Regions from separate parts of the Paenibacillus sp. FSL R5-0749 genome, predicted to be linked through region 1. Evidence: riboswitches for the same ligand, from Rfam matches in the RefSeq annotation. Region 1 holds a riboswitch; the other holds the start of a gene.
What was found. A riboswitch is a leader RNA that binds a small molecule or an ion and turns the genes downstream of it on or off. The one in region 1 is predicted to bind cobalamin.

Region 1 (16,198 bases):
ATTGATTCAGCATGATCTGAATCCGTGTGGACAGCGGTTGAAGGGCTCATGTCTTCTGCATTGAGCGGTGGAGCACTTGCCGCCAGTTCAAGCAGAAGATCCAGATCAGTGCCTTCCATCAGCACATCGGCAGCCCTCTGGAATAATGGCTCCAGTTCACCGCGTTCAATGGCAGGCACAAGTCCCAGATGTCTCTCCGGGATGGACATGCCCTCGTCCCGCTTCAGCCAGCCAACCACCGGAATGCCGCACATCTGCTCAATGGCTTTTTTCACAATGGTATAATGCCCCACACTTCCACACCGGTTGACGATCACTCCGGCAATGTTTAATTCAGGCTCCAACTGTTGAAAACCCAGTACAATCGCGGCTGCACTGCGAGCCATGCTGCGTACGTCCACAACCAGGATCACAGGGGTCTGCGTGACCAGAGCAATCTCTGCAGTTGAACCTGTATTACTGAGCGGATCTTTGCCATCGTAGAGGCCCATAACGCCCTCGATAATGGAAATATCATGTCCGGCTGATGCCTGCTGGAACGTATCTCTCACATACTCAGGTGATGTCATCCATGCATCCAGATTACGTGACGGTCTGCCCGTAACGGCAGTATGATAGGTCGGATCAATATAGTCCGGGCCGCATTTGAACCCTTGTACACTCAAACCACGCCGGGCGAGTGCTCTCATCAGCCCCAAGGTTACTGTCGTTTTTCCTGCACCACTTCCGGTGCCTGCAATGATCAGTCGGGGTCTGGCGTTACGATCTGCAATGGTCATTGTCATTTCCACCTTTTCTTGCGATATCGAATATCGAATCCTTCAGCTCCGCTGAGAACGTATAAATTCTATAATCCAAACAAAACCGCATCACATAGCGATGCGGTCAAGATTATTGCACTCTCTTTATTCATAAAATGAATGTTACACAATAATGGAGAGGACAGAAATAACCTGAAGAAGCGACGTTAGAAGTTTTCTGAAAGAAAGCTGCTTCGTAACATACAACTGACCTTTATCACCAGATTTTATCCTTTAAAAAGGGAATCAAAAATCCATGGATAACAGCGATTGAAATAGTATTCTGTCATCGCAGTGCTATTGTGTAAAGTAGATTCATTTCATGCATATCTCTACTAAAATAAAACGCGTGCAACGGAGATCGTCAGATTGCCGCTCTTTTTCTTCTCCAACAGCCAATGATCCGCTCCGGAGGAAAGCAACGCCGCAGGTTCACTTACGCCATATGCTCCCGTATATTTGAATACCGTCTCGGATGGATTCGCAAGCTTCACTGTATTCAGTTCCTCAGGGGTGTAGGTTACGAGTTCCCAGCCATATTTGGCGCAGAGGGCCAACAGGCCTTCTTCATCTTTTTTCAGATCAATCGTGGCAATGTTGCGCACACTCTTCACGGAAAGGGATAACTCTTCCAAGGTAGCAAGGACTTCCTGCTCCAATTCCTCGACAGATGTGCCGCGATTACAGCCCATGCCGAGCACGAGGCTTTTCGGACGATATAATACACCATTGGTAAGAAAACGTTGCTCTTCTTCTGCCGAAAGCAGACGGTCACTAACGACCAGCGCAGCATTGAACGGGAAGGATTCCGTTTCCTCCAGACTGCTGAAGACACGGATATGATCCGGCACGGGTTTGTTATATCTCCACCAGTTCCGCTCCCCCGTCTCCTGAATGAGAGCCACAGGTTCTTCATTCACAACAGCCGCACTGACAGGGGTTGCCTTGTCGAAGCTGTCTACGATCCAGCCCAACTCCCGCCCAAACATGTCCACCGGAATGGTGCCTTGCACGTCTGAAGCTGTCGTGATAACAGCACGTGCGCCGAGTACCTCCGCAACCTGACGAGTTAACTCATTTGCACCGCCAAGGTGACCAGACAGCACGCTGATGACATTTTCGCCGCGGTCATCAATGACCAGGACGGCAGGATCGACTTTTTTGTCCACCAGAATTGGAGCGATCATACGCACAACTGCCCCCAGGGAGATAAACAGAATGATGCCATTATATCGTTTGAACAAATCAGGCAAAATCAGCTTCACCGAGCCTTCGAACAACTCAAAACCCAACTGTTCCTCATCGCCACGAGCAAACTTGCTCATATAATACACGTCTGTACCCTGGAACTGCCCTGCCAGATTACGCACCATCTCCACACCATGCTTCGTGATGGCAACAGCTGCAAACGGATTACTCACCGGACTTCACTCCCTTACGGTAGCCATGGGTGAAGGATTTATCATACAGCTTGGAACGGTGGGCATCGCGGTTCACGAGATCCGGGTCAAGCGCCCAGCCTGCCAAGATCATCGCATGCATTGTAATGCCGGCGGCACGCAGATCCGCTGCCAGATTGGCAAGCGTGGTCCGTACAATCTTCTGATCAGGCCATGTTGCCCGCTGCACAACTGCCACAGGAGTATCTTCACTCCAGCCTGCGGCGAGGAATTCAACCACGACTTTTTTCGCCAAAGTCGCACTCAGGAAGAGCGCCACCGTACAGTGATGGGATGCCAGATCACGCAGCTTCTCCCGTTCAGGCACAGGGGTACGACCTTCTGCACGTGTCAGAATAACGGTCTGCGTCAGTTCTGGTACGGTCAATTCCGCCCCTAGTGCAGCTGCTGAAGCAAAGACCGAACTCACACCCGGAATGATCTCATATTCCACGCCCTGCTGTTTCAGCAGTACCATTTGTTCCAGAATTGCGCCGTACATCGCCGGATCACCCGTATGCACACGAGCTACACTGCGACCCGCACGAGTGGCTTCACACATCAGCTCAACCTGACGCTCCAGATCCATGCCAGAGCTTTGCAGCACTTCTGCTTCGGGCTTCGCAGTTGCAATCAGTTCATCGTTCACGAGGGAATCCGTATACAGCACCAGATCTGCACTTCTCAAAATGTTAGAACCTTTCACCGTGATCAAATCCGGATCGCCCGGGCCCGCGCCTACGATATAGACTTTCGCTTCCAATGTCTTCATTTGCTCACCACCATCAGGCTTAGATATTCCAGCTCCTGCCCTTTCAATTCACGGGCATCGCGCCAGACCAGTTCATATGGAGAAGTGACCTTGGTGACAACCGACGCTTTGCCGCCGAGTCCCATCTCGTCCAGCAATTCCAGCATCGGGTCAAGCACCTTCGCCACTTTGATAAATACAATCGTATCGTGATGCTCAATTGCCTGCCGCATGGCTTCTTTATCTGCCGTAGCCGGAATAATGCCCACCTGTTCGTCTCCGTCTGCCAGATGAATATCCAGCGCTGCCGCTGCACCCAACACGGATGAGATACCCGGGATCGAACTAATCGGTACTTCAGGATGCAACTCTCGCATCAGCCGGGCCAGATGAATAAATGTGCTGTAGAGGTTCGGGTCACCCTCAGTTACAAAAGCCACATCCTTGCCTTCCTTGAGCGCGCCCCAGCATGCTTCAACGGTCTTGCCCCACTCGCGTTCAAGCACAACCGGGTCCTTGGTCATCGGGAAGATCAGGCCAAGCATCTCTTTTTCTTCCGGGTTCACATACAGTTCCACAATCTCGTGGGCGTATGATTTACCGCCTTTACGTTTCTTTGGATATGCAACCACCGGGCATTCGCGAATCATCCGGTACGCTTTCACGGTAATCAGCTCCGGGTCTCCCGGCCCAACACCCACGCCATACAATGTACCGATGGCTTGGTGATCTGACGATTCATTTTCCAGTGGTTCTGCGGAAGTGCTTCCCCACGCTGTATTTCCTGTTGTGCTTGCAGTTGTTGTGCTAATGCTGCTCTCCCCCTTGTTCATTCATTAAAAAATCACTCTGCTCCGTCTGCGGATTCCGTTTCTTCGGTTACTGTGTGTTGTCCTGTGATCACGTAAATCGGATTCAATCCGTCAAAACGGGTCATATTCAGGATCGGCTTGCTGCGCGCCGTCTGAAGTAACGTCACGGAGGCGTCCATCCCTGCTTCGCGCATCGCCTTCATGCTGTCATGCAGCGTCTCGATTGTCGCTGCATTCACTACGAGGCGTCCCTCCGGGCGCAGCCGGGACGCACACAGGGCGATCAGCTGGCCGAGTTCGCCGCCGCTGCCGCCAATGAACACCGCATCCGGATTCGGTAGTTCGTCCAGCCCTGCTGGTGCTTTGGCATGAAGGACGGTGAAATCTGTCCGGAATTTGATCCGGTTGGCCTCGATGTTCACGAGGTCACCTTCGTTCTTCTCGATGGCGAAGACCTGCCCCCGCGGCGCCAGCCGCGTGCACTCCACCGCCACCGAGCCTGAACCTGCGCCGATATCCCACACGATGCTGTCCTCGCCCAGTTTCAGCTCGGACAAGCTGAATGCGCGGACTTCACGCTTGGTGATGAGGCCTTTTTCGGGTTTGCGCTGATGGAATTCCTCATCTGCAAACCCGAAGCCTTTGCGCGGCGCTGGTGCACCCTTGCGGCGCAACAAAATCACGACGTTCAGCGGGCTGCATTCTGCTGCCGCCAGCTCGTCGAGGGTGTAATGGCGGGCACGTTCGTCTGCGCCGCCCAGGTTCTCGGCAACGTAGGCATCATACTCGGTCATGCCGAACTGTTGCAGATAAGCCCCGATCGCAGCGGGGCTGTTGTGCTCATCCGTGAGCAGCGCAATTTTGGCTTTGCCATCGATGCGCTGGGCGAGGCCTTTGAGCGGGCGACCGTGCACGCTTTCGAGCACGGCATCGTGCCAGCTCTCGCCAAGCTGGGCAAATGCCAGCTGCAGCGAACTGAGATTAGGCCGGATCTCCAGTTGATCCGGGCCGATTTGGCGCGCTAAATACCCGGCGATGCCGTAGAACAGCGGGTCACCCGAGGCAAGCACAACGACGTTGTGTGTGGCCTGCAACGCTTTTATTTTCACAACGAGATCGCTTAAACCGCTCTTAATCGCTAACCGCTCACCTGCAAATGCAGGGAAATACTCTAACTGGCGCTCTCCGCCAACGAGTACATCTGCCTCCTGAATGAGATTCAGGCTATCCGTTGTTAATCCTGCCGCGCCTTCTTCACCCACACCGATAATGCGGATTTTACGATTCTTTGCTCCAGTTGCTGTCTTCGAGTTCACTAATTTCCGCCCTCCCCAGTTCCATTCCTTTCATTGTTACCAATACTACTTCCACCGTTACGCCGCCCCCGGCATGTTCCAGACAGTGCCGACAGGCGTATGTACATAACTTTTCAAAATAGGGCAAGTACCCGGCTTCGGTCATCATATCTGCCACCTGAGTCGCCGTGTTGGCTTCCTCAATCGCTTGCGCCAGTTCATCCCCGGCTCCGGTCTCGCGGGCCACGGACGCAAGAAATCCAAAATCCACCGGCGCACTCTTGGAGTGCACCATCATGACGCCTTGGGCCACTTTGGCAAATTTGCCTGGCATCCCAACCAGAGTGATGCGTTTCATGCCCAACCGTTTACCGTGTTTGATCGCAAAGCCAACAAAGTCGCCCATCTGGATAAAAGCTTCCTCCGGCAGTTCGGGCATCATCTTCATGGCGTATTTCTCGCTACTGCCGCCCGTTGTCAGCACAATATGTTCACATTCAGATGCCTGAGCAACGGAAATCGCTTGTACCACACTCGCTCTGTAGGCAGAAGTCGAGAATGGAACAACCACGCCGCGTGTACCTAAAATGGAGATGCCGCCCAAAATGCCCAGACGGGAATTCAGTGTCTTCTTCGCCATCTCTTCGCCGTCCGGCACGCTGATCACAACCCGCACGCCTCTGGCTGTGCCGTGTTCGGCGAGCACTTGGGTGACGGCTTCGGTAATCATACGGCGCGGAACGGGATTGATTGCCGCTTCGCCTACAGGCACGGGCAGTCCAGGCTTCGTGACTCGGCCTACGCCGATGCCCCCATCCAGCTCCATGCCCGGCTCGTCCCGCCAGGACACATGTGCGATAATCTTCGCCCGATGTGTGGCATCGGGGTCATCCCCGGCGTCCTTGATGGTGGCACAGGTTGCTACGCCATCGGACAGTTCCTGCTCGATCAGTTCGAACGAGTGGTCAAAGCCCGCGGGCAATGAAACCACGGCCTGTGCAGGGACATGGCCCGTTAACAGGAGCTGCGTCGCTCCTTTGGCAACGGCTGTGGCACACGCACCTGTGGTGAAGCCGGAACGCATGGGTTTGTCGGGATCTGGTGTATTGCCGCCTTTCATGGGTTTTGAACCTCCCGTCCTTTAATTAGCTAGTTTAAATGAGGTGAAAATTATGCTGTGTGCGTGGGTGGTGGCTTTTGGCGCTTGGTGACCGCTACGGGTACGGATCGTTCTTATGATCGCTGTTGTCTCCAGATTTCTTTGATTCCCTTTTGTAAAGGGAGAAATCCGGAGACAAAGGCGAGTGTATGCTTCCGAAGTAGCTTTCTTGCAGAAAGCTTTGAGCTCCGCTTCTTCAGAATCGATTCCGTCCCCTCGCTCCTACCTACTCCTGCATCCACCTTTCACAGAGCGTAGTGCCACCTCTTGGGCTAAACAATGCCCTGAGGTTTTTTTGGGTAACTAATCATCCCATGCCCGTAGGACTTGGCATGGAATGTAGTTACTTGGTTTGTGTTTGAGCGTGTGCTGTTCTTTTTGCTAGTTGGTGATACTTGAGGATTGATCACCTTATGACGGTGAACAACATACCCGTGCAATCCCTTTCAGTCATGCGAGTATGAGTGGATAACTTTTTATGACATCTACATTTCTAACGAATCGAGAAGACGTTATTTGGGCCAAATTCCACAAACAAAAATTGTAACGAATCGTAGTGACGTTATTTCATTAAACAGACGTTGTTTTCACCACTTTTTGGCGTGTTTCACCGGAATAGCGTTACTCAGATTCGTTAGAATATGAAACGGATGATAATCCGCAATATAAGGCCTGTGAGGTTCGTTAGAGCTTATTAAGTTTGCTAGAATTCCTTAAAGTCCTTTAAGGTTCGTGGTACGTTAAAGCTCGCTAAGGATCATTAAAGCTCATTACGTTCGCTAGAATTCGTTAAAGTTTGTAACGCTCGTTTGTTTGCGTCGCGATTGCCTCTATTCACCTGTGGTCGTTACTTAAAATTACTTAAAATGACTACGCCTTCACGGCCATCAGGGAGATGGCGTTCAGGGCGGCCACGACGATGGTACTTCCGCCTTTGCGACCGATGTTGGTGATAAATGGGATGTCGAGTTTGCGCAGCTCGTCTTTGGATTCTGCTGCGGATACGAATCCAACCGGCATGCCGATGATCAGGCCCGGTTTGGCTTCGCCTTCTTTGACCAGACGGATCAGTTCCAGCAATGCTGTTGGGGCGTTACCAATGGCGTAGATTCCGCCTTCGTATAATTGATTCGCTTTACGTGTCGAGATGATGGCCCGAGTGGTGTTCAAGCGTTTGGCTTCCTCCATCACATCGGGATCGGAAATATGTACATGCACATCTCCGCCAAAACCGCGAATGCGATCCTTGCTTACGCCAGCCTGAATCATCTGTACGTCAGCGATGACGGATTGGCCGGCACGAAGCGCTGCAATCCCTGCTTGAATGGCATCCGGGTGGAACACCATGCTGCGGCCCAGTTCGAAGTCAGCCGAGGCGTGAATGACACGCTGTACCACTGGATATTGCTCAGCCGTGAAAGGGTGCTCACCCAGTTCCTCCGTGATCATCTCAAAGCTTTTCCCCTCAATCTCCTGTGGCTGTACGGTCAACGGTTTAAATTCCGTTTTGAAATCCATGTGCATTCCACTCCTTCTACTCGTTGTGTCATTCAAAAATTCATTATTCAAATTAAAACTATTGGGGTGCTCTACTGCACCAATACACGCTCCAACTCATCCAGTACACCTTCAAAATGATCAAACACCGTTCCGAATTCAGCTTCAGGGCGTGAAATCAACACGACATGAATGCCCAGCTCCAGTGCAGATTGGATTTTCTCATCCACCGCTCCGGTCTTGCCGCTCTCCTTGGTAACCATTACCGTCGTCGCATAGTGCTTGTACAAAGCTTCATTCATTTCACGGGAAAAAGGTCCCTGCATCGCAATAATATTGCGCTGTTCAACGCCAAGCTCACCGCATTTCTCCATATTATCGAGACGTGGAAGCATGCGGGCAACGAGACGAATGTCCGGATCACCGAGCAGGTGCTTGGTGAAAATCTGTAACGTTTTGCTACCTGTCGTCAGCATGACCGAGCCCTTCAATTCTTTGGCCTTGAGTGCCGCTTCATCGTAGGAAGACACGACATGCAGCAACGCATGATCATCGTACGCGAGACCCGTGCGCTCGTAACGAATGTATGGAATGCCCGCCTGTTTGGCTGCTTCCATCGCATTGGCATGTGCTTCTTCGGCAAATGGATGACTTGCATCCACGATGGCACGGCTACCTTTTTCACGCACAAGTTCCACCATCGCTTCCACGGTCAAACGGCCTGTCCGAACAGGTAATCCGGCCTCTGTCAGGCTATGGGCAGCACTGTCGGTTACGACAGAAGTCAGCACGTCTGTACCTTGCTGCTGGATCTGTAGAGCGAGTTCCCTGGCATCACTCGTACCACACAACATGAAGATCATGGACGATTCACCTGCTCCGAAGTTACTGCAACCTGTGACTGATCGGGAGAAGCCGCTTCTTGTACGATTCCTTCTGCGTCACCCTGGTTGTTCCGATTACCTTCGTGCTCGTGATGCGTATGATGCAACTCTTCATCGTGATCATGATGATAATCGAGTGAAGTTTGACGATCGCCAGCAGTATTCGCGTGATCATGACTGTGGTCATGTTTATGTGTATGGTCATCGTGTGCATGTACATGCTGGTGGTCATGCTCATCATGAAGATGAGAGTGATCATGGTCCGAATGATCGTGGTTGTGCGCATGATTGTGCTCATGATGGTGGTCGTGACTGTGCTCATGTCCATGATCGTGATGATGGTCGTGGTCGTGATCATGGTGGTGATCGTGGTCGTGGTCGTGATCATGCCCATGGTCGTGATCATGATGATGGTGGTGGTGTTTGGCTGCTTCAAGTCTGAATTGACAGTTATCACAGTTGGCTGTTACCCGTCCGTATAACCCCTCATGGGCCCGCTCCAGTACCAGTTCAACCAGCTTCGGGTGGAAGCCAAAATATCCGCCAACCTCAACCTGAATGCCTGGATGCGCCGCTGCAAATTCTGCGGTCATTTCATCAATACGCTTGATCAGTACACCTGTGAACAGGAAATAAGGCATGATGATGATTTTCTTCGCGCCCAGCAAGAGACAGCGTTCCAATCCATCCGGGAAAGAGGGTTGAGTCACGCCGATGAAGCTGCTTTCCGTCCACTTGTAGGGCAGTTTCTCCCATAACATCCGAGTCATTTTGAAAAAGTCACTGTTGGCATCCGGGTCACTGCTTCCCCGTCCAAGCACCAGTACGGCAGTCTCTTCATCCGTCACCGGAGCAGGTGGAGCCGCTACCGCTGTGCCGCCTTGGGATGCGACAAGTACAGGTTGTGCTTCTTGCAGACGGGTCTGCATGATTTGGACAACTTTCTCGTGAACACCGATTGGACGACCATATACGAACTCCACCTGCGGATAACGTGCCTTGGCGCGGTCAATGGCGTTAGGAATATCAATCTTGGCATGACCGGCAGCAAACAGAATGATCGGCACCAACACGACACGTGTGGCCCCTCGGTCCACACAAGCGGTAACACCATCAGCAATACTTGGTCTCGTTAATTCCAGAAAACAGGTCTCCACCAACGTATTTTCAGGTGCCTTCGCTGCTACCTCATGTGCAAACTCCTTCAGTTCCCGGTTCCCCTCGGGATCACGGCTCCCGTGTCCCACCAACAATATTGCATCCATCTTTGTTATTCCTCCCCCGTCTGACCCGCAGATCAGACTTTTCATATTCATTCAGCACTCCAGTTCATCCGGCTAAAACTGCGCCAAACCAGTCATTCCATCCATTCACTGCATTACTCGTAAAAATCAATCCATCTATGTCAGCTGAAATCCAGCGAATATTGCAAAATATTAGATAGGTCCTGACAAGCTGTACCCTCATGTCTCCACGAAAGAAGTCGTTCAGGCAGGGACTTAATTAATGATTACTCAAGACTTATTTATAAAAAATTTAGTAAGGAATTAAGTATGGAATTAGTCACCACATATCGGGTTTACTTCCACAGTGACCGGTGCATCGACATGGCGGAAGCCCTGAATTACACCAACTCGTTTGAAGAACTTGTGGAATCGCTCATTCGGATGGCCCTTTTCCTTGTAATCCGCCACAATACGTTCCACAATGCCACCGATCTGATCACCCGGAATTCCCTCCGCTACGGGCTGGGCAGGGTGAGCATTGCGGCCAAATTTCTTGCCGCCGAGGAACAGGTCATATGCACCTTTGCGATACACGATGCCGATATCCTCCAATACTGCCCCGTAACATGCCATACCGCAGCCATTCAGCGCCACACTCGTTTCTTTGGGTGCACCCAGTCCGCCAATCACGGCCTGCAAATGGTTAGCCATCGGGACAGCATCGTCCTTCTCCATATTGCAGAAGTCACATGCCTTCACCTTGATGACATCACCAATCGGTACAACGATAAAATTCGCTGCACGCAGCTCTTCAACCAGCGAGTCCGGTTCAAATGTCGGCACTCTCAGAATAATCTGGTGCTCCGGCGTGTACTCCAGTTCGCCGTCTTCACTTGCACACTGCGCCAGCAGCGCCATCTGGGCTGCGGTGAATTTTTTGTTGCCCACGCCGGGCGACACGCCGACTTCGAACAGCGGCGCCTTACGCCCAGGCTCAGGCGCGGTGCGTACCGCCGTTGCGGTCGCAGCCTGGGGTGAACTTGCTTCTCGGCTCGGCGCTGCTGCATTCAGCCAGCGGCTCGCCGATTCGCCCGCGAGCGCGCCGCCTGCCGCGAGCCGTGTCAGCGCCTCGGCGGCCAGCGCAGCTGCGCTGACGCGTGGCGCTTCTGCGACTCGGCCCGGAGCGGCCTCTGCCGCAACGGGCGCAGGTCGCTCGCCGGCAAGCACGGCGGTGCCAGCGCCGCTCGCCGAGCTTGCCGCAGGCATAATGGCAGCTGCCCCAGTGGGCGGCTGCCCTTGCGGAGCCGTGCCCGCTCCGGCGCTTGCGCCGCGCAGGGCTGGCTCCGCCTGTGGCTGCGCGGCCGATGCAGCGCTGGCCGCGCTCTCGCCCGCTGCCTCGCCGGAGGCGGCAGCGCGGGCTTCCCTTGCGCCGAGCGACCATGGCTCGGCTTCCGTGCGTAGTCGCTCATGAGGTCTGAGCGACTGTTCCGCGGTGTTCAGCGTATATTTCCGCTGATACCCGCGGGGGGTGACCATGAGTCCTTCGTACATCATGGTCGAAGAGTTGCCGATAATCACGGTCGTCAGCATGCCGATATCATGATTCAGCATATCCTCCAGTGTGGTCATGACAACGTCCTGACGCTCACGGTATGCACTTTTCACCAGACCTACGGGGGTCTGTGGGTCACGATAACGCAGGATCATTTCCTGTGTCTCCACGATCTGGCGTGTGCGCCGTCCACTGCGTGGATTGTACAGGGCAATGACAAAATCAGCAGAAGCTGCGGCTTCAACCCGGCGAATAATGGTCTCCCACGGCGTAAGGTGATCACTAAGGCTGATCGTACATGCATCATGCATGACAGGGGCACCCAGCAGTGATGCACAGGACTGAATGGCCGATACGCCCGGAATAACCTCGACGGCAACACCCGTATCCGGCTTCCAACCTTGCTCCATCAGCACCTCGTACACCAGTCCAGCCATACCATACACACCTGCGTCACCGCTGGAAATTACGGCAACAATTTTGCCCATCTCCGCCTGTCGAACCGCTTCTTGTGCACGGCTTACTTCCTCCGTCATGCCTGTACGTACAATCGCTTGCCCGTTCAACAGAGGGCGAATAAGATCCACATACGTGTTGTATCCGATAATTACCTCACTCTCCTGAAGTGCTTCGAGTGCCCGCTTGGTGATATGTTCCATTGCTCCCGGGCCGAACCCGATAATCAGCAGCTTGCCTTGATCTTGCATGATTTCTCCTCCTTCATCACACTTGTCGTACTGATCTAAACAGTGAAGAAGGGCGGCTATGCCGACCTTCTCCCCCGCTGTACTGCATGTTCAACTCGTCAGCTCTGTTTACTCAGACTATCGAACAAGGCTCTTACATCAACCGTTATGATCCAACTAATCTATTCCTCTACCTGCAATTTCCCGACACAGGGTAGGTATCGCAAGGATGTGCATTTATCTAAAAAAACAAAAAAATCCCATCCTTGTAACGGATGGGATACGCATGTACGTACACTCAAGAACACAGCCCCAGACTCCCGAAGGGTAGTCCTGTGACTATGTGGCCTGGAGGGGCCAGCCGGGCGAACCGATTGTTCGCCCAATTCCTGATTCTTCGTACACCACTCCTTTCCGCGAAGGGTTTGGTGACACATGCAAGGTAGGTCTCCTGGCTTTGGATCATCAGCTTCCTTTTCTGTCTTCCCCGGCTTTCCGAGTGACTTGGATCAAAAAGGGCTTCACCATTACAGTGGCGGGACCGCTCGGGACTTTCACCCGATTCCCTGTTACCTCTTGCTGCACGCAAGAGCACCTTGCTTGTTTTCATTCAATATTGTTTTCATAATAACACCGTGCAGGAAATAATGTCCATGCTTATGATACTTATCCATTCTTCTATTTTCAGACAAAACAGAAAAAAGTCCTGATCCAAAAATCGGATCAGAACCCGGAATAACCTATGCATATCCCATTCGTTATAACCATCCAACAACCCTTGCATTGAGTTCGTTTCTGTTAACGACTCAACCTTTATTGCTGACCGCCAACCTTGTCTGCACGCCCTGCGGAAAAGTAACGTCCAAGTTCAACGATGAGTGCACCCATCTTCTCTTCCTCCGGAATGACCAGCGCCTCAATGCCTTCTTCACGCATGGAGTTTGCTGTAACTTTACCTACGGATGCAGGAATTACGCCTTGTCTGAAAGCGGCAAGCAACGGCTCAAGCTTGTCCTTGGAGGCCGCATATTGCGTCAGAAATCTGACCTGGGGTCCACTTGTGAACGCAACAGCATCTACCTCGAACTTTAGAATTTCATTCAACAGCTGTTCCAGCTCTGCATCTTCCGGCGGTACATGGCGGTAAGGTAGCACTTGTCTGACGATTGCACCTTGTTCTTCCAACCATGCAACGAGTTTGGGAGCTGTCTCCCCATGAAGCTGTAATATGACCTTTTTCCCTGCGAGATCATGCGGGGTGAATTCTCGAATGAGCCCGTCCGTGCTACCGTCATCATCCCGTACCAGGGGCGTTAATCTGCGCTTTTTGAGCGCATTCACCGTCTTGTATCCCCTCGCTGCAATGGAGGATTCCGATAATACATCCAAAAACTGTCCCGCAATTTCCATATCCTCAGCCATTTCAAACAATGCATCCAATCCCATACCCGTCGTTAACACCGCCCAGTCTGGCGGGTCTGAGATCCAGGATACCAGCCCATCCCTGATATTCCGATCATCCAGGAATACCGTCCCCTGTGCCGGTCGCACAAGCGGAATTCCCCCCATTTTTTCAACCAGTATGGACATTTCTTTCGATTTTCGTGGTCCTGTCAATGCTACACGCACACCTGCCAAATGTTGAGCCATTCATGTTCCCCCCGTTAGTCCAGCCGAATGTTCATCAGTCTGACTACAGTATACAGGGTACTTCTGTGAAGCGAAACTGTGCTTACCCTATTTTTGCCCGTTCATCTATAAGGATTTTTGATGGAATGTATCAGGAAGGTTGGAGTTCTCCCCCATGACGATCCTGCCTTCTTTTCTCCCCGTTCTTCTCCGAATCAGTGGATTCTTGTCCCTGTTCAAGCTTCTCTTTCTTGGACTGCTCTCCCGATTTCTGGTGGGCAGATTCTTTTTTATCCTTTTTGCGAGGACGAAGGAAAAGAAACAGCACAAGCGGGAACAGTACTTCAAAAACAATTGCAATCCATGTCCATTCCCGGGTAAAACGATACAACTGAATGGCGTTTCTGAAAAACCAGAATGCACAAACAAAGCCTAACAGTGCCACTGGACCAGTCATGACCTTTCCGGAAACTTTCGGAATCATTCGCTTCAGTCCCCAACAGACAAAGTACAGATCAAATGCAATTTTGGTGATCATGGTAGGCAGGGTCGCCGCTGCCAGCGCCAGATCAAACCGATCCAGGAAATCACTTATTTGCAACTGCCTTGCCAGCTCATAAGAAGGGTATACCAGCCTGGACGCAATAGGTACACCTATCGACGTGATGGTTTCCACTAGAATCAGCATCATCAGCAATCCCGAGATGATAATGCCCCATAGCACAGGTTTGAAGCGAAAGTCACTGCCTTTGACGACAAAAGGTAAGGCGATCATCTCGCCATAAAAAGAAAATATGTACCAACTCCCTTTGCCTACACCTGCCGTATCGACATGAAAATAGGGCATCAGATTGTCCATATTGATCTGCTGGATAAGCATGAAAGGCACAATGATAGAGTTCAACAGGAACAGGGTAACATAGAGTTCCGACATTCCGATCAACGAACCAAGCCCACCTCGGACGATAAATACCGCCATAATCATAAGTGACAATACAACGATGGAAATCGGTGTCGTCTCTAATAAAGTTATACTTACATAATCGCCAATTAATCGGATATCTCTTGCGAATATGAAGAAAAAAAACAAAACGTACATTACACCTGCGAGCCTTCCCATAAAGGGGAACCTGTCAGCAAGGGCCTCAAATAGATCCTGATTCGGAAACCTTCGCTGGATTCGGCTTACCATCCACATGGATATAACCATCACGAGAACAACTGGCACATACGAGAGATAAGCGTGCTGTTCCGCATAATAAATAGCCTGCGCATGGGGTTGAATCAACGTGCCCGTAATACTGAGAAGCAGCACAAGTAGTACAATCTGTCGAGAAGTTACACTTTGATTCATACCATACCTCCTTTCCATCATTCAATCTGTACTTCGCACCACCCCAGTCCCCATCTACGGTAACGGTAAAAAGCGCTGGATGATATGGCTAATCCATACCGCCACAAAAAAGGTTTTGCTTAAATGGGTTACATAGAGCCAAAGGCCAGTTCCTATTACAATCAGACCGTAGGATAACCAGCGATTAATGGCTGCGGCCTGCTTCAGGTGTCTGAAGTCCATGACAATGACAATGATGACCATCCCCAGATAGGTGAACAATAGTGGTTTAATCATGTACAATATCCTCCTCCATGACACCAATCGGCTTGTTAACTATCCCCACATTTTCAATGATGACATGAGGGATAACGTTTACCTCAACATCAGGATAGATATCATCCCATCGATCCTTCATTTTGTCCCACTCTTTAGGCATGTGTTGATGGATCGACCGACCAATCCCGAGAATATCGGCATGATATTTTTGCTGTATTAACCGAACTCCTTCAACGATATCCTCTTTTATTTTTTGGTGGATCGCATCATTTAATTTCAAAATCTCTTTTTCACGCAGATCACCGTAATTTGATTCGTTATCTACTACCACGCCTTTGGCGTACAATTGAACGGTTACACTAACCTTGCCATCCTTGACACTGGGGTGCAGTGAAGAATTGTTCTCGTTCAGCTTGATGAATATATCTCCTTCTCCGCGCGGAGCCTTGACCATAATTTCAGGCGCATTGGCTTCTCCCATAGCGAGAATCAAGGCATCGGCGGGAGCTTTGTCAATCATGCCTACCAACTTGTCTTTTTTAAAAATGGCCAATCCATCCAGCTTGATATTTGTTTTGGCATCCTTCCAATTCTTCGGAACATTGTCGACTTTTGAAGCAACTGGCAGGAATGGATCTACTCCGTCACTGAGGATCGCATCAGTGAATGTTTTAAGGGAACGTGGGTTTCGCATATTTAGAAAGCACAACTCTCTCACCATCTCAGATGGAAACTTCTCTATGGGTGCATCCGTATCCATGACTTTATATGCCGCGCCTTTCGTCACAACTGGTAATGCAGAGAATCGGTTGAGCGGGTAGCGCGTAAACAAATCAAGCATTGGAGCTACGCCATC
Region 2 (16,198 bases), 830 kb from region 1:
TGCATCGACACAAGAATCAAACAATTTTACAGATATACCCGAGTGGGCAAAAAGTGGTGTCTCTACGGCTATCGCGAAAGGCTTTATCAACCCTTCCAGTTACAAGGGAAAACTGGATGCACAGGGCGCTCTTCAACGAGGCGAGATGGCAACTTGGCTGACACAAGGGCTAACGGTGGTTGATCCCGAGTACGAGCAAGCACTCTCTGATGTGACCAACACCGTTGTGCCTGCAAAGGAATATTTCACAGGCAAACTCGCAAGCGCTCAAAAAAATGCAGTTGCCGTTGCTCTGGGAACAGGACTGATGAGTGTAGCCAACGATAAAACATTTGGCGTCGATCGTACGACAACACGAGCTGAAGTAGCTGTATTGATCGCACGTTATGCAGCAGTTGCGAAGACAAAACCTGCTGATTTTCAGGGGCTGAATGAGCTGCGAGCCGTGGGTTTGACGGGGACGAATTTGAGTATTATTGCGCCTAAGTATCAGAAAGCAGGACCAGGAAAATTTTCCGAATCGTATGATTACAGCAAAGTTACTGGCGATTTTGCGAAAGTTCGTAATCAAGAATTAGTTACAGTAACGAATTATGCAGATCTAAAGGTCAAGAATTGGATCATTGTGAATCCATATGTGAAAGAAACTGAGAGAAGTATCTACTATCCTGTTTTTGTTGATGAAAAAGATAGATTACTCAGAGGCGCTTATTATTCTTTTACAGAGTTTGATATTAGTATTAAAAATTCTATGAACCAACTGCAAGCTGGGAGTCTTATCAATTCACCAAGTATTAATGCCCTAACTTCTCCAAGCACCAAAGGTTTTAAAGAGTATGGACTCAAACATATAAATGACTTACTCGGACCCAAAGGCGTGTTTATCGAAAAAAAATCTGTCTATTGGGCTGATGGTCTCTTACATTTTGACAAGTCACTAAATCCTGGAGTACGCCTGACGCTCAAAGATGGAACAATCTATACTGTAGTTCCAAATTAAACTATGAAAAGGGTGTTCCAATGTGCGTTCCTATAAATTATCAAAGAAGTTATTGATAGGATTTACAATACTTTGCTTAATGTTCCCAACCCCTTCAGTAGTTCTGGCTGGAGGGGGGCCTGGAACAAAACCTGTTTTAGAAGCCTCACATATAGTACCTTCATCACCTGCAAAGTCACAGAAAAAAGTAATACCCGTTGAGGGTAGTGGAATGTCTAATATCGGTGTTTATGTTTACCAGCTGGATAATTTAAGATGGAGTGTAGATGGAGAATGCAACGGCCAAACATTGAGCAATAACCCCGATACCAACAAACCAAACTCATCATTAGTTTGCGTAAACCTTCCGCTAGATGCACCAAGCTACAAACCCTCTGAGTACTTTGATCGTTCAGGCCAGAGATATTCTAGAAATGAATTAACTTCCATCTCGTTAAAGCCCATGTATATGGATAACACACAATATTACTCACCAGGCAAACCAATCTTGGTTAGTGTGGAATCATTTGACGGAGATACGGTTAAATTCACAACTCAAATCGGAGGCGCTATTGAACCAATAGGTCACAGACCCTATAATCCACCTAAATACTCTGCTGACTATGTATTTAATACCGATATATACTGGAGTGCTTTAGCTGAAATAACCAAAGAGATCAACCTCTCCGCTGGAGGTCAACTTAGCTTGAACCAGTCCAAACAATTGAATGCAACCGTCAAAACCAAAAATGGAGATGGAAACTTTGGAGCAGAGACCAATGTGAATACCGGCAGCGGTGGTACAACGACTTGGGAATCTTCCAATCCTGGTGTCGCTACGGTTAGTAACTCCGGATTAGTTCAAGCCGTCAGCAGAGGAACAACAACTATCACCGTATTGTGGAAGAAGGATGATTTTGAGCTAACTACCACAACCAACATTGGCGTTGAAGAAGATCCGGGCCCTGGAGGTGATGGTGACGGTAACGGGGGCGGTGGTGGAGGTTGCACACCAACGATTGGACCACCTTCAGGTGGAACCATCATGAGCATGAATGATCTCGATCCAAATGCCAACGGAGTTATTAAGTCAGATAACAGAGATAATGAGACATTCAATGTATTAAAAGGAATCCCTACTTCCGAATCACTCTACACAAATGCCTTTGCTGACAATTATCTATTTAAACATGCCTGGGCGAAAATGAGCGGTAAAGTTACATACAACTGTAATGTCACCATCTCGTACGACAGAGAGTGGACAGTACCTGGACCAGAGGAATGTGATGATGATGGTTGTAGACCAGGGACACCTGTACCTGCGAACGACACGGTACCCAAGCCATACAACTTCCAAATCACAAGAGACTACTCCTACTGGAAAATTAATAACTTGGAAGTATACAAGATCGCTAAAGCAACCATGAACAATTACGCTTTGCCCGGTGAGACCGTTACGATGAATCCATCAGGTTACACACCACCAACACTGGAGTCTAAAAATGATGAATCCGTAGAAAGCCATGTACGACCAGGGCAAACCACTTCAATCTCATATGCTCCACCCAAACTTACAGGAGGCTTGAACTCTCCACCCAGTGTACCTGATGATACATCACGGTTAAAAGGGATGGCTGAAACAAACACACCTCAAAGTAAAGTGAATAATGATTTGGTGAAGTTCAACAACACAACCATTATGAATGATGTAGAAGCAACCAAGGATGGACCAACGCCATCCAACATTCCCAATCCAACGACGATTGGTCGCGATGTCTTGTACAAACCGGGGAACATGATCAGCAATTCCCTGTTGAATAAAGCCAGCACAACGAGTTCGGGCGAGATCTATTATGATTTGCTACCCGGTAACGTGAACGGTGGTGCCAATAAAATATTGCCGATTAATGGTATCAACACCGTTACAGTTCACACCCCTGTTGTTAACTACGCCTGGGTGTCGGATGATCAGCCACATAATCAGAAAACGATACCGGACGCAACCAGCGCCGCACTCATTTTGGAACGTCCATTCATTGTGCGAATCCCTACATCAGGACAGCACTTGGATGCAGCAAGTTATCCCGGTTATGGGAATCGGGACTATGCCAAATATTTTCGAATTAAACAGGTGCAATTCCCGTTTGATGTCTACAACGCAGACCGGAGTCAGTTTATTCCCGCCAAGACATGGGTCGATATTCCGGTCAATCAACTGGATACCACATTCTATCTCCCTGTGTGGGTAGACGAAGGGAAATATCATATTACATTCCGCAATATTGCAGAGAATGCGCCTGCAAACTTTACCGAGCAACAGGATGCCAATACTAATCTGGCGCATCATGTTGCAGCAGACACCGTGCCGGTAGATGTCATCGGAAGGTTATATGATTTTCACGTCACGGATATCTCTGATTACAACTGGGAAAATGTATTTCGCAAGCGACTGGGCAGTCCCGAATCAACGGGCCTTAGCTACTGGGCTGGAATGAATAGCATCGATGGTGATCCGCGGGGTAACCTGGCTCCATTTGTATTACCCATTCGACCAGGAATCCATCCAGTGCAGGGATTCGCTAACGCAACTGTAAAGACAGGGTACCATTTCAAGTTCGATCTGAAGACCAAGGGCAATATGTTTGGCAAACAGGATGGTATTCGAATTACACCCACTTTTGCTTTTGTGAGTAAAGACGGTTCTTCCCGGCAAGAAGTAGATCTGTACTATCATCGAGGCCAGGAACGCCTGATTCGCATTGGATCGGCACAGGATCTGGAGAAACGATTTGTTGTCCTGAACTCACGTCTTCGGAATGTTCCCGGCACAGAGTTAGGCGATACCGCACGTTATCAGTATACTTATGAACTGTCAGCGGAAGAACGCAACCAGCGTACGTTGGCGGAACATATGGTTCAACTGGTCGATCAGACTTCCCATCAAAAAACATGGGTGGGTCGTTATGACTGGATGATCCTGTCTGCTCCAATTCGGACACTCATTGGACCCAAAACGGACATTCCTTCCGGGGTCAATGTAGACCGGGCTAATGCAGCAATCCAGCGCTGGTACGGGGAGTACAGCTTGCCTGCGGATGTATATGCCGTACCAAAAGGTATTGATCTGGAGCCCCTCGCCCGACAGAATCAGCTGGATGAGAAATCGAATATTTTTCTGAAGAATGGTTATATCGTGGTGAACTTCAATATGGAGAGCTTGCGGAATGGAACTACAGAGACACCCCATCTGCAATACATTCATGCACCATTGATGAATCAGTGGCAGATGGAAGGTTTCAACAAAACGCCATCAGACGTCCAAGGCAGAACCTGGCCTCTGAAGGATGGTGATATTGTCTTTTACCATGCTGATCAGTCCAGCCGGAATGATTTCCAATCCCAGGTACCACACTAGTTCGGGATCACCCAATAAAAAACAATCACGTCCCAACTACACACAACGTTCCTGTTATACCACAAAAGGGTTACCCTAAAAGTCATCTGTGAACTTCTGGGGTAACCCTTTTCGCATCATTCTATTGATATAATCTAATCAGACCATGACGAAAAGCCGCCATTGGTATTATCCTGAAAGAACCTTCTGAAAAACCTCCACCTTCTCCTGCTCCTGCTCTTGTTCTTGCTCCCGTTCCTCGTCCCGCTCCTGCATCTTATACTTCATTTCTCTCACGGACAACACCGAGGCCATCAGGCTCTGGGTATAGGGATGATTCGTTGAACTAGCCAGCTGTGAACTCTCTACAACTTCGACCACCTCACCCTGGTACATGACGGCAATTCGGTCGCTCACTTGCTGGACCACTGCAAGATCATGCGATATGAAAATAGATGAGATTCCTGTTTCTTTTCTCAACTCCACCAACAAATCCAGGATCTGCTGCTGAATGGAAACATCCAGTGCCGAGGTGGCTTCATCGAACAGGATGATGTCCGGCTCTACTCCAATCGCACGAGCAATGACTGCTCTTTGCTGCTCTCCCCCGCTCAGTTCATGCGGATATTTATCCGCCGTAGCGGCAGATAATCCTACCCGTTCCAACAGCCTGAACACTTCCCGATCCGCTTGTTGGCCCTTCATTACTTTATAATTAATGAGTGGCTCCCGAATAAAAGCTCCAATCTTCATTCGCGGATTAAAGATAGCCGAAGGCTCCTGAAAGACCATCTGAATCTGCTTTCGTTGCTGGCGTAACACATTCCCATTCAATCGAGTAATATCCTGTTGACGATATTGAATCTGCCCTGAAGTCACTCGCTCCAAATGGGTTACACATCTCGCCAGTGTGCTCTTCCCGCTACCACTCTCCCCGACAATCCCCAGACATTCCCCGGGATACAGCTGCAAATGAACAGATTTCAGTGCATCCACTGCCCTGTGTCCCTTTAACTCATAGGTTTTGCACAGATTTCTCAGTTCCAGAATCGGTAACCCCTTATGAGCCATGAACATTTCCCTCCAATTCAGGTACAGCACTCAGCAGCTTGCGAGTGTATTCATGCTGAGGATCGGATATGACGCGGAAAGTATCTCCCATCTCAACCAATATACCGTCCTGCATCACACCAATTCGGTCTGCCATATGCGCTGCAACGGCAATGTTATGTGTTACGATAATCATGCCTGTCCCTTGACGGGAACGAAGTTCGCTCAATCGGTTCATCACTTCATTCTGTGTCGTCACATCCAGCGAACTCGTCGGCTCGTCCGCAAGCAGAAGCTCTGGTTCCATCGTAACCGCCATGGCAATCGCTGTGCGCTGTTTCATGCCTCCACTAAGCTGCGAAGGGTAGGAACGCATAATCCGTTCGGGATCATCCAGTCCCATGTCCGCGAGCATACTCTCAGCCAGAGTATAAGCTGCTTTTTTGGACAAGGTAAAATGAGTTCGAATCGCTTCAATATACTGACTGCCGATGCTGCGAATGGGATTAAGATAGGAACCACTGTCCTGAAACACCATAGCAATCCGCTTTCCGCGTACTCCGCCCCAATCAGACTGTGAATCACGCAATAGCACTTTATCCTGAAAAGAGATCACTCCCCCGGTGTATTGACCACCTTCAGGTAACAAGCCAAGCAAAGCCCGAATAAGGGTCGACTTTCCGCTACCACTTTCACCTACAATCCCGATAATCTCTCCCTTATTCATGGAGAAGGACAGGTCCCGTAGAGCCAGAGAATCCCCCTTGTAGGTTATGGACAGATGATTGACACTAAGCAAGGGCTCCATTACTGCCCAACCTTAATATTACGATCCAGCAGGTAGAAGTCGATGGGATACATCGTCGCGCCTTGCACGGTACTTTTACTTACAATATTAATCGGGGTATAGGTCAAAAACATATAGGCTGCATCATCCAGAATCATCTGCTGTGCCTCTGCTGCAAGGGCATACCTTTTCTCCACGTCAAACTCGGAATGAAGACGAGTAATTACCTCATCCAGCTTCGGATTGCTATATCCGCCCACATTCCATTCCGCACCCGTCATGAAGTAGAAATCCAGAATATACTGCGGGTCACCCGTGATGCCTGTATTAATACTGGTCAAAGCGAGGTCGTAATTTCCGCTCTTCTGATGATCGGTTAGATCCTCATAGGAGGTCATCTCCACTTGAACGCCAATCTCTTTAAGCTGGGACTGCATTGCAGCAGCCACAATCGAATCAGACTCGTAAGCGGAGTTCAGAATCAGCTGTAGCGACAGCTTCTTGCCATCTTTTTCACGAATGCCATCGCCATCTGCATCCCTGTAGCCAGCCCCATCCAGCAACTGTTTGGCTTTCTCCGGTTCGTAACCATACCCTTTGATCTTGTCATATCCAAAAGGCAGCGCCGAGGTAAATGGACCTTTAGCCGCCTGACCTCCCACCAGCGTATTGGCATACATCTCCCGGTCTACACCATAAGAAATCGCTCGGCGAACCTCCGGATCACTCAGTAGCGGTTTGGTTGTGTTAAACCATACAAACTGGGTACGCAGGCTAGGAATTTCATCAATGGTGTATTGACTCTTGTCCTGGAATAACGTCAAATTGCTACGTCCCACGTTACTGGCTACATCAATCTCTCCAGACTGCAGGGCAAGGGCACGTGTGCTATCATCCTTAATATATTTCAACGTCAATGTGTCTACATCTGCCGCACCGCCCCAGTACCCGTCATACTTTTTCACCTGGATCTCCTGATCCGGCGTATAACCTGTCACCATAAATGGCCCCGTGGCGATAGGCTTGATCTTGAATTTGGATGTATCTGCACTCGTATCCACAATGACAAACAGTGGCTCGGCAATATTACCAAGCAGGGACGCATAAGGCTCTTTCGTTCTAATCGTCAGATCTTGTCCTTCAGCAGTCATTGAGGCTACGGGCACAGTTGCTTGTCCTCTTTCATTTAACGCGATGGAACGTTCTATCGATTTTTTCACCGCGTCGGCAGTTACCTTATTTCCGTTATGAAAAGTTACACCTTCTCGAATATGAAAGTGCCAAGTCATGTCATCCACTCGTTCCCAAGAATCTGCAATTTTAGGGACCAGCTTCATATTCTCGTCAAACTGGATCAGTGTCTCCCCAATCGCTGCACGCGTCAGCGTCCAGCCATTCCATTCTTCTGCCGGGTCCAGACTGCTGCCAAGCCAGAACAGAGCCACATTCAAATGAGTTGGTGTACTTGTCGAACCCTTGTCCGTACCCGCCGACTTCTCCATTGCACCAGACGAGGTCGATGGATTATTGGCGGTGCCACAAGCTGCAAGCAAGAACACAACCAACATGGATATGAGGGTGAGCAACATTGATTTTTGAAAATTCCTCTTCATTCTGGTTCCTCCAGTTAAGCAGTATTTTTCTTGGGATCAAGCACATCTCGCAGACTGTCTCCCAGTAAATTAAAAATAATGACGGTGCTGAATATCGCCAGACCTGGATAAACCAACAGCCATGGTGCAGTCTGCAGATATCTTCTGCCTTCATTTAACATGGCCCCCCACTCGGGGTTCGGTGGCTGCGCGCCAAGCCCAAGAAAGGACAACCCCGAGATGGACAGCATCATGCCTCCCACATCCATCATCGCCATGACGATGATTGGAGACATCATATTGGGCAGGATCGTCCTGCCGATGATCTGTATTTTACGTGCTCCGCTGAAAGCAGCGGCAGCGACATACTCCTTTTGCTGAAGGGAAATCACCAGGCTTCTGGCCATCCTTGCATACTTCGCCCACCAGACAACCGACAGTGCCAGAACCGTATTGAACAATCCCGGCCCAAGCATCCCCACCACAGCGATCGCAAAAATAAGCCCCGGAAATGCCATTAATGTATCAGACAGGCGCATGAGCACCATATCCGTCACCCCCCGAGCGAAACCGGCGATGACTCCAATCGTTACACCTAACACAAACACGATGCCAATCATCATAAAGGTGAGCAGCAGCGAGGTACGTGCACCGTACAGAAGACGAGATAATACACAGCGGCCCAGTTGATCGGTTCCAAGAGGATACTCGGCGCTGGATGGCTGCAACACTTTGGCAAAGTTCGTTGCAAGTGGGTCGTGTGGTGCAAGCAGCGGTGCAACCATGGCAAGAATAATCCAGAAGGCGGTCAGAGACAGCAGGAAGGTGAACCAGCGATTCTGCAGTAATACCAGTCTGAAGGCTCTCATCTATATATCCACATCCAGTCGGATTCGGGGATCACGAAGATGAGTCCATATATCAACCAGCAGATTCAGGGCGACATATATGATCGCCATCCAGATGACATATCCCTGAATCAGCGGATAATCCCTTGTGAAAATCGCATCTACAGCCATCTGTCCAACACCCGGCCACACAAATAAACTTTCCACAATCGCTGCACCACCTAACAAAGCACCTGTTGTCATACCCATAAGGGTAACGATCGGCAGCAGGGCATTGGGAAGAATATGACGAAAAATAATGATCGATTCCTTCACACCTCTGGATCTGGCTCCGATCACATAGTTCTGGCTTGTCTCCTCAAGCAGGATCGCACGAATCTGTCTGCTGTACTGGGCAACAAGTGGAATCGCGAGTGTACATGCAGGTAGAATCAGGCTGTACCATCCGGAATTGCCCATCACCGGCAGCAGCTTCAGCTGTACGCCGAAGACCAACATGAGCAACATACCCAACCAGAAGCTGGGCATCGATAATCCGGCAAAAGAGAACAGACGAATGACGTGATCAAGCCATTGGTTACGATAGACAGCCGACAGCATCCCCAATGGAAAGGAAACCAGTATAACCAGAAACATGGCGCTTCCTGTTAGCCAAAGCGTTGCCGGGAGCCGTGCCATCAGCACGTCCAGCACTGGACGATTGTATTTATATGATGTACCGAAGTCCCCAGTCATCACCTGTCCCAACCAAGTCCCGTACCGATAGAGAAAGGGCTCGTCCAATCCAAGCTCCGACCTCACCTGCCTGACCAGCTCATCAGATGGCGTTACCCCTGTAGACATAAGCATAAGTCTGGCTGGATCTCCAGGAGACAGGTAGGTTAGCAGGAACGTCAGGAACGTGATGCCGAACAATACGACTACCAGTTGCATTAATCGTTTAATGATATATCTGCTCACGTGTTCAAACGTCCTTCCCCAAAACTTTATGTATATGCCATGATGTTCTCCGTCCATAGCAAAAAAGGCGTCCCTCTCCGTGTTACTGGATGAGGACGCCTTAAATAAACAGATTTTCAGAAAAAATCATGCTCTCTAAACACCTTCCTATCTCCCGTAGGGTACTACTGTGTTTGTTAAACCTGGCAGGTCTCCTGGCTCCAGAATCATCGTCACTTGCAGCTCCTTCCCGGTCTAAACCAGTGGATTATCGCTACCTAACTCCTCTGTTACAGTGGCGGGACCGCGCCGGTATTACACCGGACTTCCCTATTAAGCTTTCACCCTGACGGGCAAAGCACCAAGTTCCACATATTCAATTACACTTCTGTATCAGTATAGCGGGACAACGTTTAATGATCAAAACTTTTCTTTCAAATTTGAAACACTAGGTGCGTCTAATCGCGAATTCTCGACCCCTTCGGAGATACGCCCGTCACACGCTTAAACATCTTGGAAAACAATAATGGGTCCGTATAACCGACAGAATGGGCCACTTCACTGACCGACAGCCCTGGATTCTGAAGAAGTTCGGCAGCACGATTCATACGGTACTCCAGAAAAAATGACTGTAGCGACATGCCATATCGCTCTTTGAATAATCCCGATAGATATGTGCGATCCAGCCCCACGGCTTGGGCAATATCCAGTATGGAGGTTCGCTGACTGTACCTGTTCTCCATAAATTGCACCGCCTGCCGGATGTATGTTTCTTTGTTTGAAAGGAGCTGCCCGACCTCTTCCTTCACAGGTGAAGAAGAGATTAATTCTGCCATCAAGCGGTACAAGAGACTCTGGTTCAACACATCACCTTCCGGTCGCGTGGAAGCTTGGACCATCTCCGTATACAACTGTTCCATCGTAATCGTATCATGGACATCATATATCGGGCGCTCCGGGCTCAGTTGGGCACGTTGCATGAATGCTTTGGCTTGTACACCTTTGAAACCGAACCACGAATACGTCCAGGGCTCCTTGGGATCTGCCTCATAATGAATAAGCGTATCCGGGAAAATGATAAAACCCTGTCCCTCGCTAAGCTTGTATTCCTGGTCCCCCATGTACACGATGCCCCGTCCTTCATGGATGTAATGCACAATATAGGAATCACGTACACCCGGTCCCCAATAATGGGCGGGTTCACACGCCTCCCACCCGAAGAACAACAAGACAAGTTCCATCTGTGTCCAGTCCGTGGCTACCACATTCATCTCTATTTTTCTCATTTTATGCCCTCCCTCCTTGTTTCCTTCCGAGGCTCACCATCTGTATGTCTAATTAAATTATAACAGCTAAAGGACATAAATATTAGTTGAAAACGGAAACAAAAATGGGATTATGCCATGTTTGAGAGGGGTTGAGCCATAGTTATATGTGCCGAATCGGCCTATAGTTGGGGTACAACATTTTTCAGGGAGGCTGAATTTAAGATGAACAAAATTACGTTTCTCGGTGCGGGAAGCACCGTCTTTGTCAAAAATGTATTGGGTGATGTCATGATGACCGAAGCACTTCAGGATTTTGAGCTGGCATTGTTCGATATCGATGCTGAACGTCTGAGCGATTCAGAGCGTTTGCTGACCAGTCTGGCCCGTTCACTCGGAAGTCGTTGCGTCGTGAACGTATATCAGGACCGCAAAGAAGCGCTGCGCGGGGCCAAATATGTCATCAACGCCATCCAGGTCGGTGGATATGATCCATGTACCATTACGGACTTTGAGATTCCGAAAAAATACGGACTACGTCAAACGATTGCAGATACCCTAGGTATCGGTGGAATTTTCCGTAATTTGCGGACGATTCCGGTCATGCTGGATTTTGCCCGGGATATGCAGGAAGTGTGTCCGGATGCATGGTTCCTGAATTACACCAACCCGATGGCCGTGCTTACCAACGTCATGAATGTGCATGGCGGGATCAAAACCGTAGGTTTGTGTCATAGTGTGCAGGTATGTGTACCACATCTGTTTGATGCACTGGGGATCGATCAGACAGGTGTTGTCGCTAAAATTGCAGGGATCAACCACATGGCGTGGCTGCTCGAAGTTACAAAAGACGGGCAGGATCTGTACCCCGAGATTAAACGTCTGGCGAAGGAAAAACAGAAAGAACAGCATGACGACATGGTTCGTTATGAATTGATGCAGCGATTTGGCTATTATGTAACGGAATCGTCCGAGCATAATGCCGAGTACCACCCTTACTTCATCAAGCGGAATTACCCGGAGCTGATTGAACGCTTCAACATTCCACTGGATGAGTATCCACGCCGCTGTGTGAACCAGATTGAAGGTTGGAAAGAAATGCGTACCAAGCTGTTTGCCAGCGAAAATATTGAACATACCCGCAGCCGTGAATACGCATCGCATATTATTGAAGCCATGGAGACGAATAACCCGTACAAGATTGGCGGCAACGTCATGAACAACGGACTGATTACGAACCTGCCGCGTGAGGCATGTGTCGAAGTACCTTGTCTGGTCGATGGATCAGGAATCAGTCCTACCTACATTGGGGATCTGCCTCCACAACTCGCGGCATTGAACCGGACAAACATCAACACGCAACTGCTGACCATTGAAGCGGCAATCACCGGCAAAAAGGAACATATCTATCATGCGGCCATGCTTGATCCACACACGGCTGCCGAGCTGTCTATCGATGACATCGTAGCGATGTGTGATGAGCTGATTGAAGCTCACGGCGATTGGTTGCCAAAATACACGTCATAATATAAAAGCACCGTTCCTTTGCAGCCAAAGGGGACGGTGTTTTGCTCTTCAATAACGCTCATCCACTGAGGCGTGCATCACATCACTATTATGAAATGTCTCGCCCCCTTAAACCTTATTCGGCAGGAAGCAAAAAGCGATAACCAATGCCAGGCTCCGTCTGAATATACCGGGGCTTGGTTGGATCTTCATTTAATTTCTTGCGCAGATGTCCCACATATACCCGAAGATAATGGCTATCGGACTCATGATGATGCCCTCCCCATACTTGCTGCAAAAGCTGACGCTGGGTGATGATCTTCCCCGCATTCGAGGCGAGCACCTTCAGCATCTCATATTCCGTTGGGGTTAATTTGACCAAAGTCCCCTCCAGTTCGACTTGCCTTTGGGCCAGATCAATTGTGAGTGATCCGAAGCGCAGTATCGGCTCATCTGTCGTTTTGGCTACATGACGTAGCGCCACCCGAATACGGGCGACCAACTCACCCATCCCGAATGGTTTGGTCACATAATCATCTGCACCACCATCCAACGCGGCAATTTTGTCTCCCTCCTGATCCTTCGCTGTCAGCACGATAATGGGCACTTGCGACCATTCGCGAATGCGGCGAAGTACCTCCATGCCAGACATGCCTGGCAAACCGAGATCAAGGATGATCAGATCCGGATGTACAATACTTGCCTGAATAACACCCTCTTCACCCTCTCCACACTCGTGGAGTTCGAATTGATGTGCCTGAAGAGTGACCTTGAGCAATTTGCGAATCTGCGGCTCATCATCGATCACCAGTATGCGAGCCCCTAGTGGTGCATTCATGTTATTCTTCAACCTCTCCTTGTTCTGAATAGGGAAACCGCGATCCGTGGGCCTCCATGGGGAGTTCTATGCGCATTCTCGTTCCCCCGCCCGGATTCGGCTCTGCCACAATGGTACCTCCGTGGACTTCCACAATGCCTTTGCAGATCGCCAGACCAAGCCCTGTTCCTGTGACATGCCGAGTAGACTCTGAGCGATAGAACTTATCAAATATACGTATTCTTTCCGCTTCCGGTATACCGACACCTTGATCATCTACCCGGATCGTCAATTGAATTGGACTCTTATTACTCGTCACAGTGATAACAATCTGGCTCTCATCGGGCGAATATTTGATGGCGTTGCTGACGATATTGACCAGCACCTGCTCCAGCAAGACTTCATCTCCGTAGATGAAGGCCGGATCATCAGGCAGTTCAACTTGAATGTTGCGATGTGGACTGAATTCCCGAACTTGTGTCAGTACAACGCTAATTATGTCTCCCACGTCACACCATTTCCGGTTCAGTTGCAACATGCCGCTCTCCAGCCGAACCATACCCAGCAAATTCGTGACAAGACGATTCATGCGCAAGGCCCCATCCCGAATGTTGCCTGTTAATTCTCTCCGATCCTCGGGTGTAAATAGAGTATCATTCTCCAACAATCCCGTAGCCGAACCGATAATGGCAGTTAGGGGCGTACGCAATTCATGAGAGACAGAGTCCAGCAGCGCTGTGCGTATACGCTCTGATTCAGCAGTGATCTGCGCCAATCGGGCCTCTTCCGCCAGCTTCACTCGGGCAATGGCACTTGCCGCCAGTCCACCGCATGCCTCCAACAGACGAAGCTGTTCTTGCTGCTCATGAGACTCGCCAGCGTCCATGCTCACGGCGAGCGCGCCATGTATCTGCTCCTCTGTACGCAGCGGCACATATAGTCCGGGAGATTCCCGTAAAGCGGATGATCCCTTACCTGCGATCTGTCCGTGATGATACACCCATTTGGCAATGGCAATCTCCGACTCTCCCCCCCCCCAGCTATCCATTTCCCCTTCTAATGCGGGTGAAGAAGAGCTTGTAACCAGTAGGTCCCCCTGACCATCGGGAAGATACACCGCTGCTGGTTTGCCCAAGGTGAGCGAAACCTGGGTTGCTATATTCACCTGTAGCGTATTCAGATCGGTAATGGCTGTCATCTGACGACTCAATGCGTACAGGGAGTTAGTTGTGGCTTCACGTGCTTTTACCATCTCCAGTTGTTGTCGCAACCGACCTGCAAGACTTGCTGTCAGGATCGCCACCGCAAGATACACGACAAAAGAGATGAGATATCTCAAATCCTCGACCGTAAAGCTCAGATATGGCGGTACAAAAAAGAAGTCAAACATAATGACACTAAAACTCGCGGCATATACAGCAGGACCCATTCCCCAATACACAGCACTCACCAGAACGGGAAACAGGTATACAAGCGCTACGTTAACCAGATCACCACTCATGCCAATGGCATGAAGCAGCAAAGTTAGCAGCGTCACCCCAAGGGTCACCCATACATATGCCGGAACCCGTTTTCCATGGGATGCCTGCATTTCTTTTTTTATTCGTTCAGACAACATCTATTCACATCCCGTTCCGTTCATAATCGTAATCTGCAACGATTAATACATCCAGATGCCGCGACAACCGTACAAGTCGGCTGACCACCGAACCTGAGCCGCGGTAGCCATTCAGCCACCACACCCGTCTTGCCTGCCCGACCACCAACTGGGTTGCTCTCGCCTCCGATGCCTTTCTTGCCAGAATTTCAGGTACATTCCGCAGCCTCGGACTATGATGAATATGAAATTGACCACCAAGCCGAATCGTCAGCTGTTCCAATACTTCCAGATGGCACTTCACTTCGTCACTCATGGACTCACCGATGTGGATATGATGTACATGCCAGATGGCTTTTAGACGGAAAGCCATGCGGAATCCGCGCCGGATCAGCCGCTCGGCATGATGATCACTGCTTACACATACAAAGACCGCTTCCTGTCTGCGCCAAGGTCCTCGAAGTGCAATTTTAGCTTGCTGTGTTTCAAGCCGTTCATCGACATCGTCCGCGAGTTCCCGCAGGGCAAGTTCCCGCAAGGCAATCAAATTACCGATTTTGAAGAAATTCACAAGGGCTTGCTCGACCTTGGCAGTTGCATAGATTTTACCCTCCCTCATGCGCTGCCGCAAGGCCTGGGGCGCCACATCAATCAGCTGCACCTCATCCGCCATCTGAATGATCCGATCGGGTACGGTCTCGCGGACACGAACACCTGTAATATGTTCAACGGCATCATTTAGACTTTCGAGATGCTGTACGTTCATTGTGGTAATCACCGAGATGCCTGCATTCAGCAGGAGCAGGACATCTTCATAACGCTTTTGCCGGACACTCCCGGGTATATTCGTATGTGCCAGTTCATCCACAAGCACCACTTCTGGGCAAAGATGCAGAATGGCCTCTGTGTCCATCTCTTCCAGACGAGTTTCCTGATAAACGCGCTTCGTGCGAGGGATCACAGACAGGTTGCCCATCTGCTCCACGGTTTCTGCCCGTCCATGTGTCTCCAGCAAGCCGATCTGCACATCGATGCCCTTTCGGAGCAAATCATTGCCTTCCCGCAGCATCATGTAGGTTTTGCCTACACCTGGTGCGGCTCCAATATATATTTTGAATGTGCCGCGCTGAATCTGGCCAATCTGTTCCTTCATTTCCTGCTCACTTAGTCTGCGATATGTCAGTGACTCCACTTCGTTTACTTTGGCCGGGACCACACGTTCACCCTCGCGGGCCGCTCGATCAGCAACCAGAAACAGATCCACACCACGTAATCTGCGTAGCAGTGAGTTAACAACGGACCCTTGCCACAATTCCTGCCAGCGCGTATGCCGGGAATGTCCCATCACAATCCGGGTAATCTGGTGCTCCATTGCGTAACGCGCCAGCGTAGATGGGATGTTGCGACGGTGTAATATAGACAAC

Region 2: another riboswitch for cobalamin. It lies ahead of nikB (nickel ABC transporter permease); the one in region 1 lies ahead of cobJ (precorrin-3B C(17)-methyltransferase).

What each region holds. Positions count from the first base shown of each region.
Region 1 is NZ_CP152005.1:6,216,728-6,232,925, forward strand. Features, by position in the region: gene MKY85_RS27725 (cobyrinate a,c-diamide synthase) at 1-779, opposite strand, end outside; gene MKY85_RS27730 (cobalamin biosynthesis protein) at 1,136-2,221, opposite strand; gene cobM (precorrin-4 C(11)-methyltransferase) at 2,214-3,011, opposite strand; gene cobI (precorrin-2 C(20)-methyltransferase) at 3,008-3,823, opposite strand; gene cbiE (precorrin-6y C5,15-methyltransferase (decarboxylating) subunit CbiE) at 3,835-5,118, opposite strand; gene MKY85_RS27750 (cobalt-precorrin-5B (C(1))-methyltransferase) at 5,081-6,217, opposite strand; gene MKY85_RS27755 (precorrin-8X methylmutase) at 7,127-7,774, opposite strand; gene cobK (precorrin-6A reductase) at 7,846-8,616, opposite strand; gene MKY85_RS27765 (sirohydrochlorin chelatase) at 8,613-9,902, opposite strand; gene cobJ (precorrin-3B C(17)-methyltransferase) at 10,197-12,122, opposite strand; cobalamin riboswitch at 12,525-12,715, opposite strand; gene MKY85_RS27775 (uroporphyrinogen-III synthase) at 12,915-13,751, opposite strand; gene MKY85_RS27780 (endospore germination permease) at 13,882-15,084, opposite strand; gene MKY85_RS27785 (hypothetical protein) at 15,139-15,360, opposite strand; gene MKY85_RS27790 (Ger(x)C family spore germination protein) at 15,353-16,198, opposite strand, start outside.
Region 2 is NZ_CP152005.1:281,455-297,652, reverse strand. Features, by position in the region: gene MKY85_RS01330 (S-layer homology domain-containing protein) at 1-1,000, shown strand, start outside; gene MKY85_RS01325 (DUF5704 domain-containing protein) at 1,449-4,394, shown strand; gene MKY85_RS01320 (dipeptide/oligopeptide/nickel ABC transporter ATP-binding protein) at 4,563-5,444, opposite strand; gene MKY85_RS01315 (ABC transporter ATP-binding protein) at 5,434-6,231, opposite strand; gene MKY85_RS01310 (ABC transporter substrate-binding protein) at 6,231-7,823, opposite strand; gene nikC (nickel transporter permease) at 7,838-8,671, opposite strand; gene nikB (nickel ABC transporter permease) at 8,672-9,610, opposite strand; cobalamin riboswitch at 9,777-9,970, opposite strand; gene MKY85_RS01295 (AraC family ligand binding domain-containing protein) at 10,048-10,875, opposite strand; gene MKY85_RS01290 (alpha-glucosidase/alpha-galactosidase) at 11,080-12,381, shown strand; gene MKY85_RS01285 (response regulator) at 12,497-13,198, opposite strand; gene MKY85_RS01280 (ATP-binding protein) at 13,200-14,795, opposite strand; gene MKY85_RS01275 (histidine kinase) at 14,800-16,198, opposite strand, start outside.